Regions from separate parts of the Caloramator mitchellensis genome, predicted to be linked through region 2. Evidence: riboswitches for the same ligand, from Rfam matches in the RefSeq annotation. Region 2 holds a riboswitch; the other holds the start of a gene.

Region 1 (10,437 bases), on a different contig from region 2:
TCAAAGATGAGCCTAAATCCTTTTCCAAAACAAAAATTGCTATCGATAAAATTACAGGAATGGATACTTTTAATACATCCCTATAGGACTCAATCCTTTTAATTGCAGACGAAAGATAAAAAATCATGGTTATCTTTGCAAGTTCTGAAGGTTGAAATCTAAAATTCCCAAATTGAATCCAATTCTTCGACCCCTTTATTTCTCTTCCTATAAGCAAAGGCAGAGTTATAATAACAATCGTAAATATAGCAAAAAAAATTTCACTTTTTTCAAATTTCTTTATTTCAGGCATAAAAAGCAAAATAAAAATAAAAAGTGAAATTCCAATTGCAAACCAGGTTATTTGCTTAAGCGCTCTTTCTAAATCAAGCCTGTATAACATTACAAGCCCAAACTGAACAATGAATACAGATAATATATACAAATACTTATCAATAGTTGGGAAAAAGCGTTTTACAATAAAATGTCCGTATCCTGTTAATCCTATTGAAAATGCTCCGTATACAAACGGTGCTATTTCAAAATTCCCTTTGTATAGTGATAAAATCAGGAATAAAAGCAGAATAATAAAATAGATATTATGTAAAATCGATTTTTCTAATTTTTCCATCCAAATCTCCCCTAAACAACAACCTTGAATGTAACTCTTCCCATCTCTATTATATCGCCATCATCAATACCTTCTAAATCCTTTATCCTTTTTCCATTCAAGAATGTTCCGTTTGTGCTGTTTAAATCCTCAATGTATAAATTATTATTTTTAACAAAAATTTTTGCATGATTTCCTGAAATGTATGGATCTTTAATTGTAATATCCGAATCATCATTTCTACCAATTAAAAGAACTTTGTGAACCAGGAAAAAAGACCCTCTGCTCAGCCCCGTCTCTTCTGGAGCGTCTATAACCTCTAAAGTGTATTCTTTAACATTACCCTTTGGCTTTACACCCTTTAGGTCTAAATACATAACCCTTATAATCCTGAAAAGCACAAGATAAATTAATCCAATCACGACGAACTTTAATATCATTGCAATCTCTTTCATATCATCACCTACGAACCCAAAATATAGAATTTTAATAGGGCAATAATCTCACGTAAAAATCCTACTGTTTCAAACCAAATCCACTCTTTTACATAACAACCTGAATATGTCGCATTCATACCTATCTTTCTTGCAATTAAAGATGCCCTTTTTAAATGGTATTTATTTGAAACTATTATAGCACTATTAAATCCCATATTCTTCATTATATCCACAGAATTAAATAAATTTTCATATGTTGAATAAGATTTATCTTCTTCTATTATAAATTTTTTATCAACACCATATCTAATTAAATACCTCTTCATTGCTTCAGCTTCTGAAACATCTTCATTTTCTCCTTGTCCACCTGTAACTATAATATACTTTGAATAGCCTTCATTATATAGACTTAGCGCTAAATCGAGTCTTTCCTTTAAAAAATAGCTCGGCTCCTCTCCTCTAACTTTACAACCTAAAACTATTATACAGTCAGATTTTAAAGGCTTTGTTGTCCATCCAAAATGCAGTATTTGACCTGCCAATATAGCAAAAATAAATATTCCAAGTATAAAAACTCCAATTATAATTTTTTTCATTTATCTCCCCACCTTTACCATTATTATAATGTAAAAAACAAGACCTGCAAATGCAAGCCTTGTTTTTTACATTTAAATTATAAATATCTTTTTAAATACTCACCTGTGTATGATTTCTTATTCTTTATTATCTCCTCTGGGGTTCCGGTTGCAATAACTTGTCCGCCTCTATCTCCACCTTCAGGTCCCAAATCAATAATATAGTCTGCACATTTAATAACATCTAAGTTGTGTTCAATAACTATAACAGTATTCCCGGTTTCTACAAGCCTGTATATTATTTCAATAAGCTTTCGGACATCTTCAATATGAAGCCCAGTTGTCGGCTCATCCAAAATATAAAGTGTCTTACCAGTGCTTCTTTTTGACAATTCGTATGCAAGCTTTATTCTTTGGGCTTCTCCGCCAGAAAGCTGAGTTGATGGCTGTCCTAGCTTTACATAGGATAATCCTACATCATACAATGTCTGAAGTTTGGTCTTTATCCTTGGAATGTTTTCAAAAAACTCAAGTGCCTCTTCAACTGTCATATCTAGGACATCTGCTATGTTTTTACCCTTGTATTTAACCTCAAGAGTCTCCCTGTTATACCTTTTCCCTTTACATACCTCGCATGGAACATATACATCGGACAAAAACTGCATCTCAATCTTAATTATACCATCACCTGCACATGCTTCGCATCTGCCGCCCTTTACATTAAAGCTGAATCTTCCAGCCTTATACCCCCTCATTTTAGCCTCAGGAGTCTGTGCAAACACTTCCCTTATAATATCAAATACACCCGTATAAGTAGCAGGGTTTGAACGAGGCGTTCTACCTATTGGCGACTGGTCGATATCTATTATTTTATCAATATACTCAATTCCCCTTATTTCATCATGCTCTCCAACATCAAACTTAGAACCATTTAACTTCTTTGCAATTCCTTTATATAGTATTTCGTTAACAAGAGTGCTCTTTCCTGAACCCGAAACTCCAGTTACGCAAGTAAATACCCCCATTGGAAACTTTACATCAATCTTTTTAAGGTTGTTTTGCCTTGCTCCAATAACTTCAATCCATTTTCCATTCGGCTTTCTTCTTTCTTCTGGAACTTCAATCTTTTTTCTTCCACTTAGATACTGACCAGTAATTGAATTTTCATCCATCGCAATTTCATCAGGAGTTCCGGCAGCAACTATATTCCCACCGTGTGCTCCTGCACCTGGTCCAATATCTATAACATAGTCAGCAGACCTTATAGTGTCTTCATCGTGTTCTACTACGATTAATGTATTTCCTAAATCTCTTAAATGCTTTAATGTTCCAAGCAATTTATCGTTATCCCTCTGGTGAAGCCCTATACTCGGTTCATCAAGTATATATAAAACTCCAACAAGCCCTGACCCTATTTGTGTTGCAAGTCTTATTCTCTGAGATTCACCACCCGAGAGAGTAGAAGCTGCTCTTGATAATGTTAAATAATCAAGTCCAACATCAATTAAAAACTTAAGCCTTGCCTTTATTTCCTTTATTATTTGATTTGAAATAGTCTCTTCCCTTTGAGTAAGCTTTAGTTTGTTAAAGAATTCGAATTCTTCTCTAACCGGCATATCGCTAATTTGAGCAATCGAAAGCCCTCCTACAGTAACTGCCAAACTCTCCTTTTTAAGCCTTGCCCCTTTGCATAGATGGCATTTTTTAACCGACATATAGCTTTCAATTTCTTCCCTCATATACTGTGAATATGTTTCTTTATATCTTCTTTGTAGGTTTGGAATTACTCCTTCAAATGTATATTCTGTTTCACCCTTTATTTCGTTTCTTGTAAATTGAACTTTAAACTTTTCACCATTGTTTCCATATAAAATAATGTTAACTATTTTTTCATCTAAATCTTTAATTGGAGTATCAAGGCTGAAATCATAATGTTTTGATAATCCCCTTACGACTGCATAGGTCCAGCCAGTTTCATCAAGAACTCCCCAAGGTTTTACAGCCCCTTGTTTTATAGAAAGTTCTCTATCCGGAATCACTAAATCCGGCGAAAGTTCCATCAATACACCCAATCCATCGCATTCTGGGCACTTTCCAAATGGATTGTTAAATGAAAACATCCTTGGCTCTAAATCTCCAATGCTTATTCCACAATCTGGGCAAGCATATTTTGAACTAAACAATAATTCCTCTCCATCTACAACCTGCACAACTACAAGTCCATCTGAAAGCTTTAATGCAGTCTCAATAGAATCAGTAATTCTTGACTGTATTCCTTCTTTTATTACGATTCTATCTATTACAACTTCTATATCGTGTTTTTTATTCTTCTCCAGCTTAATTTCATCATTAATATCATAAACTTCCCCATCGACCCTTACTCTTACAAATCCATTCTTTTTTATATTTTCTAATACCTTTACATGCTCCCCTTTTCTTCCTCTTACAACTGGGGCTAATATCTGAAGCTTTGTCTTTTCCGGGAATTCTAAAACCTTATCCACCATCTGGTCAACAGTCTGCTGTTTAATCTCCTTCCCACATTCAGGGCAGTGCGGGATACCTATTCTTGCATACAATAGCCTTAAATAGTCGTATATTTCAGTTACTGTTCCTACAGTAGAACGAGGATTTCTGCTTGTAGTTTTCTGGTCTATCGAAATCGCAGGAGACAAACCTTCAATATAATCAACATCAGGTTTATCCATTTGCCCTAAAAACTGCCTTGCATAAGCAGAAAGTGATTCTACATATCTTCTTTGCCCCTCAGCATATATAGTATCAAATGCCAGTGATGACTTGCCTGAACCCGAAAGTCCAGTTAATACAACAAATTTATTTCTTGGAATTTCAACATCTATATTTTTTAAATTATGCTCCCTTGCTCCTTTGATGATTATTTTATCCTGAAACATTATTTTACCTCCAGATACTATCTTTTCTTGCCTTCCTTTTGTTTTTGAAGTTCTTTAATTAAATCCCTTATTTCGGCAGCTTTTTCAAACTCAAGCTCCTTTGCAGCCTTTTTCATCTGCTCTTCAAGTGACCTTATAAGCATATCTATGTCCATATTCTTATCAATATAAACCTCTTTGGTCTCTGCTGTCTTAGTTGCTTCTATCACTTCATGAACAGGTTTAATTATCGTCTTTGGAGTTATTCCATGTTTTATATTATACTCCATCTGTATTTTTCTTCTTCTATTAGTTTCATCAATAGCTCTCCTCATAGAATCAGTTATATTATCAGCATACATAATAACTCTGCTTTCGGAGTTTCTTGCTGCTCTACCGATTGTCTGAATAAGAGAAGTTTGAGACCTTAAGAACCCTTCCTTGTCTGCATCAAGAATAGCTACAAGTGCAACTTCAGGAATATCAAGTCCTTCTCTCAAAAGATTTATACCTACTAAAACATCAAATTCCCCAAGCCTTAAATCTCTAATTATTTTCATTCTTTCAATTGTATCTATATCTGAGTGGAGATACCTTACCTTAATTCCAACTTCCTTAAAATAGTTTGTTAAATCTTCAGCCATCCTCTTTGTAAGGGTAGTTACTAATACTCTAAACCCTGAAGATACTGTCTTATTAATCTCTCCAAACAAATCATCTATCTGTCCTTTGACCGGTTTTACTATAATCTCAGGGTCAACAAGTCCTGTTGGTCTTATTATTTGTTCTGCTACTTGTGTAGAATTAGTAAGTTCATACTCTGCTGGCGTAGCACTCACAAATATTACCTGGTTAATCTTCTTTTCGAACTCATTAAATTTTAATGGTCTATTGTCGTATGCAGAAGGAAGTCTGAATCCATATTCAACAAGGTTATCCTTTCTTGATTTATCTCCTCCATACATTGCCCTTAGCTGTGGAATAGTAACATGGCTCTCATCTATAAACAATAAGTAATCGTCCGGAAAATAATCTAAAAGAGTATATGGTGGTTCCCCGGGACTTCTGCCGTCAAAATGTCTTGAATAATTTTCTATTCCCGTGCAGTATCCAACTTCCCTCAGCATCTCTATATCATACTTGGTCCTTTGCGCAAGTCTTTGTGCCTCAAGAAGTTTTCCGTTATCCAATAGAAATTTATATCTTTCTTCCATTTCTTTTTCAATAGATTCAATTGCCTTTTCTATCTTTTCCATGGATGTTGCATAATGGGATGCAGGATATATCGAAACATGGTTTCTTTCTCCCAATATTTCTCCTGTTAAATAGTCTATTTCTGTAATTCTATCTATCTCGTCGCCAAAAAATTCAACCCTTATAGCTTTCTCTGAAGATGAAGCAGGAAAAATTTCAACAACGTCTCCTCTTACCCTAAAAGTCCCACGGTGAAAGTCTATATCATTTCTCTGATACTGAATATCTATAAGTTTTCTCAATACTGCATCTCTTTCTTTTTCCATTCCCACTCTTAAAGAAAGGACAAGGTTTTTGTATTCAAACGGGTCTCCAAGACCGTATATACATGACACGCTGGCAACGATTATAACGTCTCTTCTTTCAAAAAGAGCAGATGTTGCAGAGTGTCTCAATTTATCTATTTCATCGTTTATCGATGCATCCTTTTCAATATAAGTGTCGCTGTGTGGAACATACGCCTCCGGCTGATAATAATCGTAATAGCTAACAAAATACTCAACAGAATTATTAGGGAAAAATTCTCTGAACTCGTTGCATAGCTGAGCTGCAAGAGTTTTGTTGTGGGCAATAACAAGGGTAGGCTTTTGAACCCTTTCAATAATGTTGGCCATTGTAAACGTCTTACCGGAGCCTGTAACCCCTAAAAGTGTCTGCGCCCTGTCACCTCTTAATATACCTTCAACTAACTTATCTATCGCCTCAGGCTGGTCGCCTGTTGGTTTAAAATTCGATACTATTTTAAATTCACCCATAACCTCACCTCAAGAACATTTGTTCGTAATTTGATTATATACTTATCTATAAATTTAGTCAATCAAACTCACATATATTTTACTCTATATAATTAATTTTACAACTATAATAAATCTTGATAGATTTTGATGAATCATTAAACATTCTTCGACTCTGTTTTTGATTTGTTATAATTTGCTGAAAATTCTTGTTTAGCTAGTTAAAGTTAAGTTAAAGCCTTCGTTTTAGCAGAACTGTAAGTTGCTGGTATATATTTCTATTGACAAGCCCTCTTATCTCAAGCATAATATAAAAAGAAATTAGCCGAATGCCATTAGGCAGCGGGGGATTTATTTTGGGGTGAATCTAGATAGTTTGTTTACTTGATTTTCAAATTGCTATCTAGTAGGGACGCTCTCTTCCCGAACCCGACAACTAACCTCGTAGGCGTTAGAGAGGTGGAACAAATGATAAAACTATTAGCTATTTTTATTACTCTAATTATTTCAGCCAGTTCCTTTAGCACATTAGCTTGGACAAGCTTAACTAATCTTAATTCATCATCAAACTCAGTTTTAAATAATTCAGCTTTTGAGAAAGAACTTGTAGATTTATCTAACTCAATAGAGAACGAAAATATATTGAGTATAAAAAGGGCAAAGGTAGCAGAAGCAATCAATCTTGATAAAAATAAATCCAAAATTGATAATACTAAAGTTGCTTCTGCAAAGGTTGTTGCTCCAGAAAAAAACATTGCTTCAACCAAGAAGATTATTGCTAAACCAGCAAAAAAAGAAGCATCTTCAAAATCAACTAGAATATCTGCTACATCTACAAAAACGGTAAGAACTTCAAATTCAACAAAGTCAAAATCATCTACCAAACTGGTAGCTTCAAGAAGTTCTAATGGTTACGGTGAGCTTCTTGACTGGTGGAGTTCTGTTAGCAATATTTTTGCTATAGGCTCAACAGCTAGAGTTATAGATTTACAAACCAAAAAGTCATTCTATGTGGTTAGAACCTATGGGCATAATCACGCTGATGTTGAGGCAAAGACTTTAAATGATACTAACACCATTAAAGAGATATGGGGCGGTTGGTCATGGGAAAGACGTCCTGTCATAGTTGAAGTAAACGGGAGAAGAATTGCAGCTTCCATGACAGCAATGCCTCACGCAGGAGTAGATTCTGCTCCTGCTTTAAAGGTTGTAGATAATCGCTCAGGGGGTTATGGAACTGGACAAAACCTTGATAAAATAAAGGGAAATGGAATGGATGGCCACATAGATATTCACTTTTTAAACAGCACAAGGCACAAAGACGGTGCCGTTGATAAGGAGCACCAGGCAATGGTAAAAAAAGCCGCCGGATTCTAAAATAATGTAAAAAAAGGCATATATTGCTGCCCAATGCAACAATATATGCCTTTTTTACATAATATTATTTTATTACCTTATACATTTCAAGTAAAGTCTTTGTAATTCTGATTCTTAAAGCATTTACATTATTGAAATCCATTGCATTAATATAATATTTCTCTAGTTCATCATGCAGTTGCTTAATATTAGAATATATCTTCTTTGCCTTTCCTATTTCTTCGGCATATTCCTGTTCAATAGCTTTAATTGGCTCCTTGTCCTCATGGACTATTTCTGTATTTATACATTCAAACATATCAACAAGCTTATCATTTCCATGAGGGTCAAATACATGTGGTGCTGTTCCATCTAGCAAAGCAAAATCAAGTTCCCTTATAACTATCATATCAATACTTGAAGGGTCAAATGCACAATGATAAAACTCAACATCATAACCACTGTTTAAGGCAGCCTGTGCTATTTTTTTAGTCATTGTTGACTTACCTGTGCCCGGTCTTCCCTTTACGATATACCTATTCTTTATATCCTGAGTTAAATTTTCATAGAAGCATACTTGCCCTTGAGGCGTCATAGCCCCTGCAAATCTATGCCATTCCTTTGATTTCTTATGCGTTCTTCCTCTAACAACTTCATTTATCAACTTTTCTGTAATCTCATCAGCCTTTTTAAAGTCCATTCCCTTTAAATATTCCTTTTCCCACTTGTCATGTATTCCCTTTGCGTTTTTCATATGCTTAAAAAACGATTTATATTGATTTTCTATCTCGTCAATGTAGAACTTAATAATCTCTTTTCTACTTCTTAAATAGTCTATATCCCAGTATTCTCCAAAGTCTAAAAGTCTTTCAACTGCCCCTGGATATTTAGGGTCAATGACGTGTGGTGCGGTTCCATCGACGATTACAACATTTAAATCGTTAACAACAATTGCATCAAGTGAGTCTTTATCGGCCGAGCAATAAACAAAGTCAACGCTCATTCCCTCTTTAAGCAGGTCTTCACCAATAAGCCTCATAAAAGTTGATTTTCCTGTTCCAGGGCCTCCTTTTATAATATAAACCCTCTGAGCATCCCTTAGAACATAGTCAAAATAATTTACAAATCCAGCAGAAGTGTTTGCACTTGCAAGATAGTATCTTGATTTAACCATATTCTCCTCCAGAATAGAATTATGTTTTATAATATGCAATTAGTTCAATAAAAGTTCCTTTTTATTTTCAATGCTTTTCCCTTCAAAATGCCTTTGTTATTTTTAAGAAACAAAAATATCAAATAGATCTTCTCAGATGCTTAGATATTTTTGCATTTCCTATATTTATTAACGCAATATAGTTCTTTTCTTTGTATCATAAGATTTGCCTGTTGCTTCCTTGATCCATTCATCGATTAAATCCTTTGAAAAGTAGAGCTTACTATTTATTCTTATATATGGGAACATTCTTCCCGTAAAGACACTTTGTTCATGTAATATTTTTTCTTCTGTTGCAATAATATCCATAATATCTTCTTCTGAAATACTTAGATATTCTGAAGCTTCAGATAATGTTAATAATTCCTTATTATATCTTGATTCTCTATATGCAAATTGTTTGCTTATATTTAATGCAGTATAACTTACAACTAAACTGGATATTAACAAGCATATTGATAAAAGAATAATGCTATAGAATAATTTACTATTTTTATTTTCCATTGAAATTCCCTCCAATTTACATATATTACAAATATTATTCTGTATAAATTAATATATGACTGCTAATTAATAGTAATGAGTATTTAAATTATTCTAAAAACGTTCTATAATAATAGTAAAGTTTCAATATTTTTTAGGGGTCGACATTATGTATGATATTAGATTTCATGAGTATGATATTTTGAAAAACAACCAACTCAAATATGCTATAATAATGGCAAAGATGGACGATAAGTGGATTTTTGTAAGACACAAAGATAGAACAACCTGGGAAATTCCAGGTGGACATCGAGAAGAAAATGAACATATCGAGCAAGCAGCAGAGCGTGAATTGATTGAAGAAACTGGGGCAATTGATTTTACTATCAAACCTGTTTGTATATATTCAGTAAAAAATGAAGGTATCGAAACATTTGGGGCTTTATTTATTGCAGAAGTGTTTAAATTAGGTGAATTGCCTGATTTTGAAATAGCTGAAATTACTTTAAGTAAAAGCCTGCCTGATAACTTAACTTATCCAGCTATTCAACCTGTCTTATTTCATCATGTAATAAAATAAGCTGCCTAATTTAGCAGCTTACTTTTTTCTTCTTTTCTTTAATTTATCAAACAACCCTTTTCTGTCCTCTAATATAGGAACATTATACGAATATTTGGGAATTGTTAAAACGCCGAGTTCATTAACCCCATTCTGGTAATCCTTGTATTCATAGATTTTCCTATTTCCATCAATATCTAACACTTCAACCCATATAAAATTCACATAGTCATCAAATATGCTTATTACATCATCAAGTCCTTTGATAGGTCGATTATTTATAGAAACAATCAAATCGCCCGGCTGAATTCCCATTTTTCCAGCAGGTGAATTGGGCATGGAA
Region 2 (10,437 bases):
AAAGGCTTTGTTTAACTTTTTAAAACAAAATGGATTAGAGCTGAAGGGTTTGAATTTTGATGCAGAAGTTGCAGCCTATATTTTAAATCCATCGGAGAGCAAATATGAAGTAAAGAATCTACTTAGCAAGTATGTTTCTTTAAACGTAGCTGACAATGATAAAATATCCATAGCAGCTTTATTTTTGCAAAATATAGATAAAATTAAAAATCAAATGATTGATGAAATTGAAAAATTAAATATGAAGGACTTGTATTATAACGTAGAACTTAAATTGATAGAAGTTCTTTCTGAAATGGAAACAAATGGATTTAAAATTCAATATGCTACATTACAAGAATTAGGTCAGGAATTAAATATTGAAATTGAAAGATTGACAAATGAAATATATGAGCTAGCAGGTGAAGAATTTAACATAAATTCTCCAAAACAGCTTGGGGTCATTTTGTTTGAAAAATTAAATCTACCAGTTGTTAAAAAAACAAAAACAGGTTACTCAACTGATGCTGAAGTTCTTGAAGAATTGAGTTCGAGACATGAAATAGTAGAAAAAATATTACATTATAGGCAGCTTATTAAACTAAAGACCACATATATTGAAGGATTAATAACAGCTATTTGTGAGGATGGGAAAATACATACTCGATTTAACCAAACTGTTACTGCAACCGGAAGAATCTCAAGCACTGAGCCTAATCTGCAAAACATACCTATAAAATTAGATATGGGAAGAAGAATAAGGAAAGCATTTGTCCCTTCGTCCGGGGATAATTTGATTTTATCTGCTGATTATTCACAAATAGAGTTAAGGGTATTAGCACACCTTTCAAAGGATGAAAATTTTATAGATGCCTTTATTAAAGGACAAGATGTCCACACAAGAACTGCCTCAGAAGTGTTTGGCGTATCAATCGAAAAAGTAACACCACTTTTAAGAAGTAGAGCAAAGGCAGTTAATTTTGGTATAGTTTATGGACTTAGCGACTATGGACTATCTAAAGATTTAAAAATATCAAGGAAAGAAGCGAAAACTTATATTGAAAATTATTTCGCAAGATACAGTGGAGTGAAAAAGTATCTCGATGATACTATAAAAAATGCAGCTAAAAATGGATATGTTACTACTATTTTAAATAGGATTAGATATATTCCAGAGATAAAATCGACAAACAAAACTTTAAGGGCTTTAGGGGAAAGGCTTGCAATGAATTCTCCTGTTCAGGGTTCTGCAGCTGATATAATTAAAATTGCTATGATTGAAGTATATAAAAATTTAAAGCTAAATGATTTAAAATCAAAATTAATTTTACAAGTTCATGATGAATTGATTTTAGAGGTTCCGAAAAATGAGATAGATTTAGTAGCAAATATTGTTAAAGAATCAATGGAGAATGCAGTTAAATTAATCGTTCCTTTAGCTGTTGATGTGCACATTGGTAAGACTTGGTATGATGCGAAGTAGGTGATTTAATGAAAATCGTTGGATTAACTGGTGGAATAGCTTCAGGAAAATCAACTGTTTCAGAATTTTTAAAACAAAGAGGATTCCCAGTATTAGATGCAGATAAAATTGCAAGGGAAATAGTTCAAAGTGGGAGCGATGTTTTAAAAATTCTAGTTAGGGAATTTGGTGATGAAATATTGTTGGAAAGTGGCGAACTGAATAGAAGCAAGCTAAGGAATATTGTTTTTAATGATAAGAATAAATTAAACAGGCTAAATGAAATTACTCATCCAGAAATAAGGAAGAGATTAAATGAACAAATAATAGAATATAAAAAATATGGTTTTAAACTAATTATAGTTGATGCTGCGCTACTTATTGAAGCAAAGTTTTATGAATTGGTTGATATAATTATTTTAGTTTACGTAGATTTAAATACACAAATAGAAAGATTAATTAAAAGAGATAATATATCAAAAGATGATGCGTTTAAAATAATAAATTCCCAGATGAAGCTTGAAGAAAAAATAAAATATGCAGATTATATAATTGATAATACAAAAGATTTTGAATATACCAAGATGCAGGTAAATAAAATTATTAATAGCATAAAATCTTCGGAGGAGTGTAATGAATAAAAAAACATTGTTAACTTTCTTTATAAGCATCATAATACTAGTAAATATTAAAACAATCTTTAAATTTTGTTATCCGATTAAATACGATGTATATGTTATAAAATATGCTTCAAGATATGATATGGACCCCTTGTTGATTTTTTCGATAATAAAAGCTGAAAGCAATTTTAATCCTAATGCTATTTCAAGCAAAGGAGCAATGGGACTAATGCAGATAACACCACAAACAGGTGAATATATATCATATCTTTTAAAGACTTCAAAATTTTCTAATGAGGAGCTTTTGAATCCAGAAACTAATATAAAATTTGGAATTTATTATTTAAGCAAACTTAACAAAGACTTTGGTGGGAATCTAGATACGACACTTGCAGCATATAATGCAGGAGAAGGAAATGTAAGAAAATGGTTAAAAGAAAAGCAATACATTTTAAAGTCTGAAGAACTTCCATTTTTAGAAACAAGAATTTATATTAGGAAAGTTAAATCATACTATACAAAATATAAGTGGCTTTATGGTCAATCTTACTAAATAGTATTGACAGAAAACAAAATTTTTGGTATTATAAATTCTGTCAAGCGGAGATGGCGGAATCGGCAGACGCGCACGTTTGAGGGGCGTGTGGGTATCCCGTGCGGGTTCAAGTCCCGCTCTCCGCACCATAGTAAATTATAAATTAAACTTGAGCATATTCTCAAGTTTAATTTTTTTTATTAAAAAATTCTATGCAACATAAAGGAATTTTATGATTTGCGTAGAATTAATTTATATATAGATTAATTTAGTAGGTGATAATTTGCTTCCGATTGAGATATTAATTGAAGATTATAATATCCAGAATTTGAATTCTGATAATTTAAAAGATGTTTATCAATTAATTGTATCTGATAAAACTAATCTGAATGTAATTGGTCATGAAAACAATTACGATTTTGATTTTGAAAAACTGCATGAAAGGTATGTTGAGACTCTAATCAATACATTTGAATATTTTTGTGGCATTTTTTATAGCAAAGAATTAATAGGAATAATTAAAGGCAGATTAGAAAATAAAAACAATCTTGAGAATTGGTTTTTAACCTACATATTAAAAGATACATTTAGAAATAAAGGGATTGGTAGCATTTTGCTCAATTCTTTTGAGGAGCATATAAGCATAAATTTTGGGGTTGAAAGATTTTTTGCTGTTATTTCTTCTGAAAATAAACAAAGCAAAAATTTTTGGATTAAAAATGGTTATAAATTCGAAAGAGAATCATATTATTTAAAAATAAATAATAAACCGGCTCAGATATATTATAAATATAAAAAGGAGTGATTTTTGATGAATTCAAATGTTAACTGGTATCTTGAAAAGAAACTTGAAAGGGTGAAGAAATCCTTAGAAAAGAACAATTATGATGTATATATTGTTAATGATGTTGAAGAAGCAAAAACTACTTTAAAAAATATTATTGAAAAAAATGCAAAGGTTTCGTTTGGTGGCTCAATGACATTAATTGATAATGGATTTATCGACTTTGTTAGAGATATGGAAGTTGAAGTATTGGATAGATACAAAGAAGGATTAACGCCTGAAGAAATAGGAGAAATTTTTAGAAAAACATTCTTTGCGGATTATCTTATAACAAGTAGCAACGCAATAACAGAAGAAGGATACCTTGTAAATCTTGATGGGACAGGTAATAGAGCTGCAGCTATGATTTTTGGACCAAAGAAAGTTATAGTTATGGCAGGATACAATAAAATTGTTAAGGATTTAAATGAAGCATATAATAGAGTAAGAAACTATGCTTCTCCTATAAACGCAAAGAGGCTTTCAAGAAAGACTCCTTGCACCGAAGTAGGGGTATGTATGGATTGCAATTCGCCAGAAAGAATCTGCAATCATTATGTGATTACCTACAGACAAAATGTTAAGGGGAGAGGAATTGTTATTTTGATAAAACAAGAATTAGGATTTTAAATTTTCACCTTATTTGTTGTATTGAATATAATATAATGATATAATATTCAAAAAGTGCCGAATCCAAAAGGTACGGAGGAACCGTTTTTGGGGTGAATCTGAATTAACAGTAGGGATTATCCTTCTCCCGAACCCGTCAGCTAACTCCGGAGGCATGGGAAGGAGAAAAGCTATGTTTAAAAGAAAAATCTGTTTAATTATTGTGCTGATGTTGATTTTTAGTGTTGTTAATGTATCAGCGCAGACAACAAAAAATTCCAGAGATACTAGGGTAGTTTTATCAAGAGGTCCTCAGCTTGTAAGTTACTCTAAAAGATTTTTGGGAGTAAAGTATGTCTTCGGTGGACAATCTACTAGAGGCTTCGATTGTTCTGGTTTTACCTCATTTGCCTTTAAGTTTTTAGGTTATAACTTACCACATAGCGCAGCGGAACAGTATAAAATGGGGTTAAAGATTTCAAAAAATGAGTTACTTCCAGGTGATTTGGTATTCTTTGAAACTTATAAAAAAGGAATATCGCATGTAGGAATATACATAGGAAATGGTAAATTCATTCATGCTTCATCTGGAGTTGGTTATGTAACTATAACCAAATTAAGCGAAGCCTACTATACTAAAAGATATAAAGGGGCAGCACGAATATTGAGGTAATCAGATAGAGCAGTTGCTCTATCTTTTTTCTATTATTTACGGGGGTGGGGAAATGAGATATGTAAGGATTCATATACATAAAAATAATAAAATAAGAGTAATCGCTATAATTTCGGTCATTTTTTTAGTTCTATTATCATCATCTTATTATATAATGAATAGAATTAATAGTGATGCTATTAATTACAAGTTAACTAACGAGCAAAAAACTAATATTAAAAGTAATGTAAATGATTCTAATAATACAACAAAAATCAATCAGGTGCATAAATACAATTATTACATAGTTCAACTTGGCTACTTTAAAGTAAAACAGAACGCAGAAATTTTTTCAAAAACTCTAAAAATGCAAGGGATTAGAAATGCAATTATTGAAAATAATGGGTATACAGTAATCAGCCTAATAGAAAATAATAAAATTTATGTAACAAATGAAGAAAAACATTTGCGTAATTCAAAGCTGTCGTTTATAATAAAAAGTGTCGAATTTTCAACTAATAATGAACTATTGATAGAAATAAATAACTTTATTTCAAAGCAAATAGATGTTCTAAACAATAGAATCAATTCAGAGCAATTATCAATTGAGAATAAAATGCTAAAAATAAAAAAACATAACTCACAAAGCATTGATAAATTATTAACAGATTTCAAAATGAGTATTAATGAATTCGATAAAAATCTTTCATTGAAAAAATATGAGGAATGTTTGAATAATTTGGCTAATGAGATTTACATCGTGAAGGAATTAGATGGCATCATTAGCCAATTAAAATAATAAATAATGTTAGTAAAATAACAAACAAGGAGAGTGAACTAAATGAGTCAACAAAACTGCTGCTGCTGTGGCAATAATCAAGTTGATGAAAGATTAGAAAAGGCTAGAGAAATAATCAAAAAGTATAAAGACGTTAAAGGGGGATTAATTCCAGTATTACATCAAATTCAAAACATATATGGGTATTTACCAGAAGATGTTTTGAAGGAAGTATCAAGCGAATTGAATATCCCCATGTCAGAAATTTTCGGAGTAGCATCATTCTACTCATACTTCTCACTTGAGCCGAAGGGAGAACATGTAATTAGAGTATGCCTTGGGACAGCTTGCTATGTTAAGGGAGCTCAATTATTAATTGATAAAATTTCTCAAGAGTTAAATATTTCCGTAAATAAGACTACAGAGGATGGAAAGTTTACATTAGAAGCAACAAGATGCCTTGGAGCGTGCGGCCTTGCTCCTGTAATGGTAATCGGTGAAAAGGTTTATGGAAGATTAACTCCTGATATGATTCCAGATATACTAAAAGAATATAAATAAGAGGGAAATATATGAGAGAAATTTCTCTTCATATTATGGATATCATTGAAAATTCAATTACTGCAAACGCAACATTTATTGAAGTTAAAATAAAAGAAAATATTCTGGACAATTTACTAATTATGAAAATTAAGGATAATGGCAAGGGTATTGATTCAGAAACACTAAAAAATATAAAGGATCCTTTTGTTACTTCAAGAACGACAAGGAAAGTCGGGCTAGGTTTATCTTTGTTTGAAGCTACATGTCTAAGGTGCAACGGGTATCTTGATATAAAATCTGAATTAGGAGTTGGAACTGAAGTCACTGCTGTGATGGAATATAATAATATTGATAGACCACCACTTGGGAAAATGGAGGAAACAATTATTTCTGCACTCTTAAATCCCGGCGTTGATTTAGTTTATGAACACTATTACAATGAAAAAAGCTTTTTATTGGACACAAGAGAAGTTAAAAAAATATTAGGAACTGAAGAAATAAACACTCCTGATATTTTAATATGGATAAAGGATTATATAAAGGAAAATTTAAAGGAAATAAGTGGAGGTGCCTTTTAATGAAAACATTAAAGGAATTAGAAGAAATAAGACAAAAGACCCTCGATAGAGTTAATCAGAGAAAAGATAGAACAACAACAAGAATAGTAGTAGGAATGGCAACATGTGGCATTGCAGCAGGCGCAAGACCAGTGCTTCTTGCAGTTATGGAAGAAGTTGAAAAATTAGGATTAACTGATGTTACAGTAGCACAAACAGGATGCATAGGACTATGTAAGATGGAGCCGATAGTAGAAGTTTTCAAACCAGGCGAAGAAAAGGTAACATATGTAAAGATGGATGCAGATAAGGCAAGAAGAATAGTAGCAGAGCACATCAGAGATGGAAAAGTAGTTGACGAATATACGATGCATGTAGTTCAAGGCAAGATACTAAACGACTACAAGGCTGAAAAAGAGTGATTGGAGGGGAAACTATGGCATTTTATCGTTCACAAGTATTGGTGTGCGGTGGGACAGGCTGTACATCATCAGGTTCAATGGATATATTAACAAAATTCAATGTAGAGATAAAAAAGCATGGAATAGAAAATGAAATAGAAGTAATAAGAACAGGTTGCTTTGGGCTATGTGAATTAGGTCCAGTCGTAATAGTGTATCCAGAAGGAGCATTTTATAGCAGAGTAACGGTTGAAGATGTAGAAGAAATAGTAGCAGAACATCTTGTAAAGGGAAGAGTTGTAACAAGACTTTTATATAAGGAATCAGTAGAAGAAGGAAGAATAAAGTCACTAAACAATGTAGATTTTTACAAGAAGCAATACAGAATAGCTCTAAGAAACTGCGGAGTAATAGACCCTGAAAACATAGATGAATACATTGCATTTGATGGATATAAGGCACTTGCAAAGGTGTTAACAGAAATGACACCACAACAAGTTATAGAAGTAGTGAAACAATCAGGATTAAGAGGAAGAGGAGGCGGCGGCTTCCCGACAGGATTAAAGTGGGAATTCACAGCAAAATCACAGGCTGATCAAAAGTATGTAATATGTAATGCAGACGAAGGAGACCCAGGTGCTTTTATGGACAGATCAGTTCTTGAAGGGGATCCACATTCAGTATTAGAAGCAATGGCAATAGCAGGATATGCAATAGGAGCAAGTCAAGGATATATATACGTAAGAGCAGAATATCCAATAGCAGTAGAAAGACTTGAAGTTGCAATAAAGCAGGCAAGAGAATATGGACTTTTAGGAAAGAATATATTTGGAACAGACTTTAGCTTTGATATAGAAGTAAGACTTGGTGCAGGAGCCTTTGTATGTGGAGAAGAGACTGCCCTAATGAACTCCATAGAAGGAAGACGTGGAATGCCAAGACCAAAGCCACCATTCCCAGCACAATCAGGATTATGGGGTAAGCCAACAGTAATAAACAATGTAGAAACATATGCAAATATACCACCTATATTTATTAATGGAGCAGAATGGTTCTCATCAATAGGAACAGAGAAGAGCAAAGGAACAAAGGTATTCGCCCTAGGTGGAAAGATAACAAACACAGGGCTTGTAGAAGTTCCAATGGGAATAACACTAAGGGAAGTTATTTATGAAATAGGTGGAGGAATACCAAACGGAAAGAAATTCAAGGCAGTTCAAACAGGAGGACCATCCGGTGGATGTATAACAGCAGAACACCTTGATACACCAATCGATTACGACACATTAACAGCACTTGGTTCAATGATGGGTTCAGGTGGTATGATAGTAATGGATGAAGACAACTGTATGGTTGACGTTGCTAGATTCTATCTTGAATTCACTCAAGACGAATCCTGTGGAAAGTGCACACCATGTAGAGTAGGAACTAAGAGACTACTTGAAATACTTGAAAAAATAACAGAAGGTAAGGGAACTGAAGAAGATTTAGTTAAACTTGAAGAGCTTTCATACCAAATTAAGAATACTGCACTATGTGGACTTGGACAGACAGCTCCAAACCCTGTATTATCAACATTGAAATACTTTAGAGACGAATATGAAGCACATGTCAAAGAAAAGAGATGTCCTGCAGGAGTTTGTAAGTCCCTAATGAAGTATACAATAATTGCTGAAAAGTGTAAGGGTTGCAGCATATGCGCTAAGAATTGTCCTGTAAGTGCAATCAGTGGTAAGGTAAAGGAACTATTTGTTATAGACCAAAACAAGTGTGTTAAGTGCGGAGTTTGTATGGAAAAATGTCCATTCAAGGCAATTGAGAAAAAGTGATTTAAGGGGTGAAGTTAATGGAATTAGTTAAACTAACTATAGATGGAATAGAGGTTGAAGTTCCAAAAGGAACCACTGTATTAGAAGCAGCAAGGAAAATAGGAGTAGAAATACCAACTCTCTGCTATTTAAAAGAAATCAATAAAGTTGGAGCATGTAGAGTATGTGTTGTTGAAGTTGGGCCAAGATTACTTGCGTCATGCACGCTAGAAGCTGAAAATGGTATGCATGTTAAGACTAATACTCAAAAGGTCAGAGAAGCTAGAAGAGCAGTTGTTGAACTTATTCTTTCCAACCATAAGAGAGAATGCACAACTTGTATTAGAAGTGAGAATTGTGAATTGCAGTCAGTTTCAAAGGAATTAAATATTAGAGATTTAAGATTTGAAGGCGAAAAAACACATGAAGATATAGACAGTGCTTCTACTTCAGTTGTTAGAGATCCAGAAAAGTGCATTCTTTGTGGAAGATGTATTGCAACCTGCAGTGAAGTTCAAACTGTTCATGCAATCGGATTTGCAAGAAGAGGATTTAATACAAAGGTTGCTCCGACATTTAATAGAGCACTTGCAAATACTGTATGCGTTAACTGTGGACAATGTATTATGGCTTGTCCAGTTGGTGCATTATATGAAAAGGAAAATATAAAGGAAGTTTGGAGAGCAATATCAAACCCTGAAAAATTCGTTGTCGTTCAAACTGCTCCTGCTGTTAGAGTTGCACTTGGAGAAGAATTTGGAATGCCAATTGGAACAAGAGTAACAGGAAAAATGGTAGCCGCTCTAAGAAGAGTTGGATTTGATAAAGTGTTTGATACTGACTTTGGTGCAGACCTTACAATAATGGAAGAAGGAACAGAATTAATTTCAAGACTAAATAAGGGTGAAAATCTCCCATTGATGACATCATGCTGTCCAGGATGGGTTAAATTTGTAGAACATTATTACCCAGAAATGATAGATAACCTTTCAACTTGTAAGTCTCCAAGTGAAATGGAAGGCGCATTAATCAAGTCATACTTTGCAGCAAAAATGGGAATTGACCCTAAGAACATTGTTACAGTATCAATTATGCCATGCGTTGGTAAAAAGTTTGAAGGACAAAGAGAAGAACTATCACATGAAGGAATGCAGGATGTAGATATAGTTCTTACAACAAGAGAGCTTGCACAAATGATTAAAGAAGCAGGCATAGACTTTAAGAATTTACCAGATGAACAATTTGATAATCCATTCGGCGAAGGAACTGGAGCTGCTGTTATATTTGGAGCGACAGGTGGAGTTGCTGAAGCTGCTCTTAGAACAGTATATGAAGTAATTACTGGAAATGACCTTGATAATGTTGAAATTACAGCTGTTAGAGGAGTAACTGGAATAAAGGAAGCAGTTATAGACTTGAATGGAAGACAGGTAAAGGCTGCAATAGCACATGGACTATCAAATGCGAGAAGACTTCTCGATATGATAAAGTCAGGTGAAAGACAATATGACTTCATAGAAGTTATGGCTTGCCCAGGTGGTTGTGTAACAGGTGGTGGACAGCCAATCGTTGACGCGAAAACAAGAGAAAAAATGGATGTAAGAGTAGAAAGAGCTAAGGCTATCTACGAAGAAGACAGGCACTTGCCAATTAGAAAGTCACATAAAAAC

What was found. Region 2 has a riboswitch for cyclic di-AMP ahead of ABG79_RS01475 (C40 family peptidase). Riboswitches for the same ligand answer to the same signal wherever they lie in the genome.
Region 1: it holds a riboswitch for cyclic di-AMP, as region 2 does, so the genes downstream of both, ABG79_RS04500 (hypothetical protein) here and ABG79_RS01475 (C40 family peptidase) in region 2, are expected to answer to the same signal.

What each region holds. Positions count from the first base shown of each region.
Region 1 is NZ_LKHP01000004.1:52,451-62,887, forward strand. It holds gene ABG79_RS04475 (FtsW/RodA/SpoVE family cell cycle protein) at 1-610, opposite strand, end outside; gene ABG79_RS04480 (FHA domain-containing protein) at 622-1,044, opposite strand; gene ABG79_RS04485 (YdcF family protein) at 1,053-1,622, opposite strand; gene uvrA (excinuclease ABC subunit UvrA) at 1,700-4,516, opposite strand; gene uvrB (excinuclease ABC subunit UvrB) at 4,534-6,504, opposite strand; cyclic di-AMP (ydaO/yuaA leader) riboswitch at 6,797-6,949, shown strand; gene ABG79_RS04500 (hypothetical protein) at 6,952-7,860, shown strand; gene ABG79_RS04505 (PRK06851 family protein) at 7,925-9,013, opposite strand; gene ABG79_RS04510 (helix-turn-helix domain-containing protein) at 9,182-9,556, opposite strand; gene ABG79_RS04515 (NUDIX hydrolase) at 9,705-10,115, shown strand; gene ABG79_RS04520 (PDZ domain-containing protein) at 10,134-10,437, opposite strand, start outside.
Region 2 is NZ_LKHP01000001.1:303,921-314,357, forward strand. It holds gene polA (DNA polymerase I) at 1-1,462, shown strand, start outside; gene coaE (dephospho-CoA kinase) at 1,471-2,082, shown strand; gene ABG79_RS01455 (lytic transglycosylase domain-containing protein) at 2,075-2,614, shown strand; tRNA gene ABG79_RS01460 (tRNA-Leu) at 2,662-2,745, shown strand; gene ABG79_RS01465 (GNAT family N-acetyltransferase) at 2,880-3,401, shown strand; gene ABG79_RS01470 (lactate utilization protein) at 3,408-4,049, shown strand; cyclic di-AMP (ydaO/yuaA leader) riboswitch at 4,095-4,219, shown strand; gene ABG79_RS01475 (C40 family peptidase) at 4,204-4,701, shown strand; gene ABG79_RS01480 (SPOR domain-containing protein) at 4,754-5,479, shown strand; gene nuoE (NADH-quinone oxidoreductase subunit NuoE) at 5,522-6,019, shown strand; gene ABG79_RS01490 (ATP-binding protein) at 6,031-6,579, shown strand; gene ABG79_RS01495 ((2Fe-2S) ferredoxin domain-containing protein) at 6,579-6,980, shown strand; gene nuoF (NADH-quinone oxidoreductase subunit NuoF) at 6,995-8,788, shown strand; gene ABG79_RS01505 (NADH-dependent [FeFe] hydrogenase, group A6) at 8,806-10,437, shown strand, end outside.